DNA from 2 places in the Streptomyces sp. 7R007 genome. Region 1 is predicted to be linked to the other one. Evidence: predicted binding sites of a transcription regulator. Region 1 holds the regulator's gene; the other holds the start of a gene.
What was found. The regulator HrcA, encoded in region 1, represses chaperone genes, less so after heat shock. The targets are predictions, from matches to a motif close to TTNGCACTCNGNNNNNCNGAGTGCNAA.

Region 1 (3,937 bases):
GCCGAGGGCCGCCGCCGTCATCGGCAGGGTGACCGTGCAGTGCAGGTCGTCACCGCGGCGCTGGAACATCGGGTGCGGCAGCTCGTGGATCTCCACGTACAGGTCACCGGCCGGACCGCCGCCCGGACCGACCTCGCCCTCACCGGCGAGCTGGATGCGCGTGCCGTTGTCGACGCCCGCCGGGATCTTCACGGTGAGCGTGCGCCGGGAGCGCACCCGGCCGTCGCCCGCGCACTCGGGGCACGGGGACGGCACGACCGTACCGAAGCCCTGGCACTGGGGGCAGGGACGGGACGTCATGACCTGGCCGAGGAAGGACCGGGTGACCTGGGAGACCTCACCCCGGCCGCGGCACATGTCACACGTCTGCGCGGACGTGCCCGGCGCCGCGCCCTCACCGTTGCAGGTGGTGCAGACGATCGCCGTGTCGACCTGGATGTCCTTCGTCGTGCCGAAGGCCGCCTCGTCGAGCTCGACCTCCAGCCGGATCATCGCGTCCTGGCCGCGCCGGGTGCGCGAGCGCGGCCCGCGCTGGGACGCCGTACCGAAGAAGGCGTCCATGATGTCCGAGAAGTTCCCGAAGCCGCCCGCGCCGAAGCCGCCCGCGCCGGCCCCGCCGGACTGCGAGAGCGGATCGCCGCCGAGGTCGTAGACCTGCTTCTTCTGCGGGTCCGACAGCACCTCGTAAGCGGCGTTGATCTCCTTGAACCGCTCCTGGGTCTTCGGATCGGGGTTGACGTCCGGGTGCAGCTCGCGCGCGAGCCGCCGGAAGGCCTTCTTGATCTCTTCCTGCGACGCGTCGCGGCGCACGCCGAGAACGGCGTAGTAGTCCGTGGCCACTTACGACTCCGCCAGGATCTGTCCGACGTACCGTGCCACTGCGCGTACCGCTCCCATCGTTCCCGGATAGTCCATGCGGGTCGGTCCGACCACGCCGAGCTTGGCGACTGCCTCGCCGCCCGAACCGTAGCCGACCGACACCACGGACGTGGAGTTGAGTCCCTCGTAGGCGTTCTCGTGCCCGATACGCACGGTGACGCCCGAATCCCCCGCCTCGCCAAGCAACTTGAGGAGCACGACCTGCTCCTCCAGTGCCTCCAGCACCGGCCGGATGGACAGGGGGAAGTCATGTGCGAAGCGCGTCAGGTTGGCGGTGCCGCCGATCATCAGCCGCTCCTCGTTCTCCTCGACGAGCGTCTCCAGGAGGGTGGAGAGCACCGTCGAGACCGTGCCCCGGTCCTCGACGTCGAAACCCTCCGGCAGGTCCTCCACGAGCCGCGGCACGTCCGTGAACCGCCGCCCCGCCACCCGGCTGTTGAGCCGCGCGCGCAGATCCGCGAGCGAGGCCTCGCCGAACGGCGCCGGGCAGTCCACCATGCGCTGTTCCACCCGCCCGGTGTCCGTGATCAGCACCAGCATCACCCGCGCGGGCGCGAGCGAGAGCAGTTCCACGTGCCGGACGGTGGAGCGGGTCAGCGACGGGTACTGCACGACCGCCACCTGCCGCGTCAGCTGCGCCAGCAGCCGCACGGTCCGCGCCACCACGTCGTCGAGGTCGACGGCCCCGTCCAGGAAGTTCTGGATCGCGCGCCGCTCGGGCGCGCTCATCGGCTTGACCCCGGCGAGCTTGTCGACGAACAGCCGGTAGCCCTTGTCGGTGGGGATGCGCCCGGCGCTGGTGTGCGGCTGGGCGATGTACCCCTCGTCCTCCAGGGCCGCCATGTCGTTGCGCACGGTCGCCGGGGACACACCCAGGTTGTGCCGCTCGGTGAGGGCCTTGGAGCCCACCGGCTCCTCGGTGCCGACGTAGTCCTGGACGATGGCGCGCAGTACCTGGAGCCGTCGTTCACTCAGCATCTCGCGCACACCTCCAGAAGTCGTCCCCTCGGCGCTTCGCCTGGCACTCTGTCCTTTCGAGTGCCAGCGTTCACCGGCCCAGTGTACGGCGGTGGGGTACTCGGTGGGCAAGGTCGGTCCTGCGGGAGCGGGTCGTACGGCTAGCGTCGCCGTATGACGGTGACTTGGGAAGAGCTGGGGTGGCAACGGGTCGCGGCGGGGGTCGGCCGGTGCCGGCTGCCGGGCTGGGACTGCACGGCGGGGCTGGTCGTCGGGGACGGGACGGCGCTGGCGGTGGACGCCGGGTCGAGCCTGGCGGAGGGGGCGCTGCTGCGCTCCCGGGCCGAGGAGCTCACCGGTCACCGTGTGACCCATCTCGCGCTCACCCACCCCCATTTCGACCACGTCTTCGGAGCGGCGGCCTTCGCGGGCGCCGAGGTGTTCGGCGCGGTCGGGGTCGAGACGGCGCTGACCGGGCGGCACGCGCGCGAGGAGCTGCGCGCGGACGCCGAGCGCAACGGGCTGGACGCGCGGCTGGCCGAGGAGGCGGCGGACGCGCTGGTGCCGCCGCGCCACCACGTCAGCGGCGAGTGGACGCTCGACCTGGGCGGCGGCCGGCAGGTCCTGCTGGCCAACGTGGGTCCCGGGCACACCGCCCACGATCTCGCCGTGCTGGTCCCGGGCCCGCCCGAGGTGGTCTTCTGCGGCGACCTGGTCGAGGAGTCGGGGGAACCGCAGGCGGGGCCGGACGCCGTGCCGTCGCACTGGCCCGCCGCCCTGGACCGGCTCCTCGCCCTCGGCGGCGAGGACGCGCTGTACGTGCCCGGTCACGGAGCGGTGGTGGACGCGGCCTTCGTGCGGGCGCAGCGGGACGCCCTCGCGGCACGTTTCGGCGTGTCTACGTGATCACCCGCCCGCTTCTCCTATCGTCATCCGAATGCGCCAGTACTCCGCCGACCTGACCCCGCCGTGGAAGAACCCCAGGCCCGTCCCCGAGGTGCCGGCGGAGCCCGGGCTGGTGGTCGAGGAGCCCGGTACCGGTTTCTGCGGCGCGGTGATCCGCTGCGAGGCGGGCACGGTGACCCTGGAGGACCGCTTCGGCAAGCACCGGGTCTTCCCGCTCCAGCCGCGCGGGTTCCTGCTGGAGGGACGGGCGGTGACCCTCGTCCGGCCGTCCGGACCGGCTCCGGCACGGCCCACCCGTACGGCGTCCGGCTCGGTCGCCGTGCCCGGCGCACGCGCGCGCGTGGCCCGCGCCGGGCGCATCTACGTCGAGGGCCGGCACGACGCCGAGCTGGTGGAGAAGGTGTGGGGCGACGACCTGCGCGTCGAGGGCGTGGTCGTGGAGTACCTGGAGGGCGTGGACGACCTGCCGTCCGTCGTGGCGGACTTCGCGCCCGGCCCGGACGCCCGGCTCGGCGTCCTGGTGGACCACCTGGTGCCGGGCAGCAAGGAGTGGCGGATCGCCCAGGAGGTGACCAGCGAGCACGCCCTGGTCGTCGGCCACCCCTACATCGACATCTGGGAGGCGGTGAAGCCGTCGTCCCTGGGCATCGACGCATGGCCCCGCGTCCCGCACGGCCAGGACTGGAAGACGGGCGTGTGCCGGGCCCTGGGCTGGCCGCCGGAGAACACCGGGGCGGTGTGGCAGGCGATCCTGAAGCGGGTGAACTCCTACAAGGACCTGGAGCCGGAGCTGCTGGGCTGTGTCGAGCGCCTGATCGACCACGTGACCGTGCCCTGACGCCTCCGCGGCCGTCGGTCCGGCGGGACCGGTGGGCCGCTCTCCGCCGTCGCGGAAGTGATCCGTCGATGAGCTCGTCTACGCGGCCGGGGAGCGGCTCGTGCTCCCGCCGCAGCGGGGGTCGGCCTCTCAGTCCACCAGGTCCCGCACCACCGCGTCCGCCAGCAGCCGCCCCCGCAGGGTCAGCACGGCCCGTCCCTCCTCGTACGGGGCCTGCTGAAGGAGCCCGTCGGACAGGGCGCGGCGGGAGGCGCGCAGGCCGTCCTCGCGCAGCAGGTCCAGGGGTATGCCGTCGCGCAGCCGCAGCTCCAGCAGGATCCGCTCCACCCGCCGGTCCTCCTCGGACAGCAGCTCGCA
Region 2 (3,937 bases), on a different contig from region 1:
GCGTCATCGAGGTCAAGGCCACCAACGGCGACACGCACCTCGGCGGTGACGACTGGGACCAGCGGATCGTCGACCACCTGGTGAAGCAGTTCAAGAACCACTACGGCGTGGACCTGTCCCAGGACAAGATGGCCGTGCAGCGGCTGCGCGAGGCCGCCGAGAAGGCCAAGATCGAGCTGTCCTCGTCCAGTGAGACGACCATCAACCTGCCCTACATCACCGCCTCCGCCGAGGGCCCGCTGCACCTGGACGAGAAGCTGACGCGCGCCCAGTTCCAGCAGGTGACCGCGGATCTGCTGGAGCGGTGCAAGGCGCCGTTCCACAACGCGGTCAAGGACGCCGGGATCGAGGTGTCCGACATCGACCATGTCGTGCTGGTCGGTGGGTCCACGCGCATGCCGGCGGTGACCGAGCTGGTGAAGGAGCTGACGGGCAAGGACCCGCACAAGGGCGTCAATCCCGACGAGGTCGTGGCCGTGGGCGCCGGCCTGCAGGCCGGTGTCCTCAAGGGCGAGGTCAAGGACGTCCTGCTGCTCGACGTCACCCCGCTGTCCCTGGGCATCGAGACCAAGGGCGGCATCATGACCAAGCTGATCGAGCGCAACACCACGATCCCGACGCGCCGTTCGGAGATCTTCACCACCGCCGACGACAACCAGCCGTCCGTGACCGTGCAGGTCTACCAGGGCGAGCGGGAGATGGCGGCGTACAACAAGAAGCTCGGCATGTTCGAGCTGACGGGCATCGCCCCCGCGCCGCGCGGGGTGCCGCAGATCGAGGTCGCCTTCGACATCGACGCCAACGGGATCATGCACGTCTCCGCCAAGGATCTCGGCACCGGCAAGGAGCAGAAGATGACCGTCACCGGCGGCTCGGCGCTGCCGAAGGAGGACATCGACCGCATGGTCCGCGAGGCCGAGCAGCACGCCGAGGAGGACCGCCGGCGGCGTGAGGCGGCCGAGGCCCGCAACCAGGGCGAGCAGCTCGTCTACCAGACCGAGAAGCTCCTGCGGGAGAACAGCGGCGACATCCCCGCGCAGGCCAGGAGCGAGACGGAGGCGGCGCTGGCCGAGCTGAGGGAGAAGCTGAAGGACGAGAGCGCGGACACGGCCGCGATCCGGCAGGCGATCGACCGGACCACGCAGGCCGCGCAGAAGATCGGCGCGGCCCTGTACGAGAAGTCGCGCGCCGAGCAGTCCTCTGACCCGGCCGGCGCGTCGCCCACCGGCGGTGCGGCCGAGGACGAGGTGGTGGACGCCGAGATCGTCGACGACGACATGGCCCAGGCCGGCTGACGACGGCCCCCTTGGCGGACCGTCCGACCGTGCCGCGCCGCCCGAGACGGAGCGCGTGCCTGAGCCTGCTTGCCGACGGGCGTCCTGCGGTGCTACATGAACAGTTGGCACTCTCCGAGTGAGAGTGCCAAACGGCTGGATCGGGTGACGGGCTCGTGCGGTCGTGGGCCGAGCATCCGGTCGCGCGGGTGAACGTCGCGGACGTCACCCCGGTCCGCCGCTGCCGACTCAGTGATCGTTGCGGAGGAAGCTGTACCGATGACTGCCAAGATCATCGCCTACGAGGAGGAGGCGCGCCGCGCTCTGGAGCGTGGCATGAACCAGCTCGCGGACGCCGTGAAGGTGACGCTCGGCCCCAAGGGCCGCAACGTCGTCCTGGACAAGAAGTGGGGCGCCCCCACGATCACCAACGACGGTGTCTCCATCGCCAAGGAGATCGAGCTGGAGGACCCGTACGAGAAGATCGGCGCCGAGCTGGTCAAGGAAGTCGCCAAGAAGACGGACGACGTCGCCGGTGACGGTACGACCACCGCGACCGTTCTCGCCCAGGCCCTGGTCCGGGAGGGCCTGCGCAACGTGGCCGCCGGCGCCAACCCGATGGCCCTCAAGCGCGGCATCGAGAAGGCCGTCGAGGCCGTCTCCGCCGCCGTGCTGGAACAGGCCAAGGAGCTGGAGACCAAGGAGGAGATCGCCTCCACCGCCGCCGTGTCCGCGGGCGGCGACCGGATGATCGGCGAACTGATCGCCGAGGCCATGGACAAGGTCGGCAAGGAAGGCGTCATCACCGTCGAGGAGTCCAACACCTTCGGTCTGGAGCTGGAGCTCACCGAGGGCATGCGCTTCGACAAGGGCTACATCTCGCCCTACTTCGTCACCGACCCCGAACGGATGGAAGCGGTCCTGGAGGACCCGTACATCCTGCTGGTCGGCTCCAAGGTGAGCGCGGTCAAGGACCTGCTGCCTCCGGTGGAACAGGTGATGAAGGAGGGCAGGCCGCTGCTGATCATCGCCGAGGACGTGGAAGGCGAGGCCCTGGCCACCCTGGTCGTCAACAAGATCCGCGGCACCTTCAAGTCCGTCGCCGTCAAGGCCCCGGGCTTCGGCGACCGCCGCAAGGCCATGTTGCAGGACATGGCGGTCCTCACCGGCGCCACGGTCGTCTCCGACGAAGTGGGCCTGAAGCTGGAGAACGTCGGACTGGACCTGCTGGGCCGCGCCCGCAAGGTGGTCGTCACCAAGGACGACACCACCATCGTCGAGGGCGCCGGGGACGGCAGCGCCGTCGAGGGACGCGTCAAGCAGATCCGCGCCGAGATCGAGAACAGCGACTCCGACTACGACCGCGAGAAGCTGCAGGAGCGCCTGGCGAAGCTCGCCGGCGGTGTCGCGGTCATCAAGGCCGGTGCCGCCACCGAGGTGGAGCTCAAGGAGCGCAAGCACCGCATCGAGGACGCCGTGCGCAACGCCAAGGCGGCCGTCGAGGAGGGCATCGTCGCCGGTGGTGGCGTGGCCCTGCTCCAGGCATCCGAGAAGGCGTTCGAGAAGCTGGAGGTGGACGAGGAGGAGCGCACCGGTGTGGAGATGGTCCGCCGTGCGCTGACCGCCCCGTTGCAGCAGATCGCCCGCAACGCCGGCCTGGAGGGCGGCGTCGTGGTGGAGAAGGTCCGTACGCTGCCGGTCGGCCACGGCCTGAACGCGGCGACCGGAGAGTACGTGGACATGCTGGCCGCGGGCATCATCGACCCGGCGAAGGTGACCCGCTCCGCGCTGCAGAACGCCGCGTCCATCGCCGCCCTGTTCCTCACCACCGAGGCTGTCATCGCCGAAAAGCCGGAGGAGAAGGAAGCGGCGCCCGCGGGACCCGGCGCCGAGCTGTAGTCCGTCGGTTCCGGCCGCCCTTCGGCCCGGCGAAGGCGGAGGGGCGGCCGTGCCGATGCGGCGTCGGACAGGTGTCGGGCTGGTGCCGGAGTGCCAGTCAGGTGAGCGGTGGTCCGCCGGCTCCTGGAGCCGGCTACCGGTTTCAGGGCTGCCGGGCCGGGGCCGGGCGGACCGTGGGTGCCAGCATCGTGACGGCGACGGCCGTACCGGTGATGAGGACCGCGACGGCGATCCGGGTCCAGCCGGGCGCGTCCGTGGTGAAGAACACCGGGAGGCCGAGGAGAGCCGAGATCACCCGCGAGCCGACGACGATCCGCAGGGCGCGGACGTCGCCCCGGCCGGCGGACCGGTAGCAGGCCAGGGTCACCGCGCCGAGGACCGCGCCGGTGAGGGTGATGCCGGGCGGCGGTCCGGAGTGCTGCCACAGGCCGACGAGGCCGGCCAGGTCGAGCACGGCCAGAACCGCGCACAGGGTCATGCCGATGGTGCGACGCATCAGGTGCTCCGTCTCTCGCGCGAGCGGATGTCTCGGCGGTGTGCGTGTACGGACTCGTCTCAGCGGTGTGCGTGTACGGACTTGAGCCGGTCGGCGCCGGCGCCCCGCAGGGTGTCCAGGCAGGCGGTGCGCCCGGTCGAGAGCAGCAGCAGGGACAGGGCGGGCCCGGCGATCTCCGGGCCGTCGCCGACGGCCCAGTCGGTGTCGGTCGCCCGCAGGGCGAAGCCGGCCAGCCTGCGTTCGGCGTGGAACGGCCAGCCCATCGCCC

Region 2: a site for HrcA is predicted at 1,400-1,426, ahead of groL (chaperonin GroEL). Genes of this name have one in related genera too.

Annotation. Positions count from the first base shown of each region.
Region 1 is NZ_JBTWMV010000114.1:2,662-6,598, reverse strand. Features, by position in the region: gene dnaJ (molecular chaperone DnaJ) at 1-840, opposite strand, end outside; gene hrcA (heat-inducible transcriptional repressor HrcA) at 841-1,857, opposite strand; gene ACYF6T_RS44055 (MBL fold metallo-hydrolase) at 2,011-2,742, shown strand; gene ACYF6T_RS44050 (DUF3097 domain-containing protein) at 2,774-3,580, shown strand; gene hemW (radical SAM family heme chaperone HemW) at 3,710-3,937, opposite strand, start outside.
Region 2 is NZ_JBTWMV010000007.1:235,732-239,668, forward strand. Features, by position in the region: gene dnaK (molecular chaperone DnaK) at 1-1,295, shown strand, start outside; gene groL (chaperonin GroEL) at 1,554-3,173, shown strand; gene ACYF6T_RS12430 (hypothetical protein) at 3,316-3,669, opposite strand; gene ACYF6T_RS12435 (maleylpyruvate isomerase family mycothiol-dependent enzyme) at 3,729-3,937, opposite strand, start outside.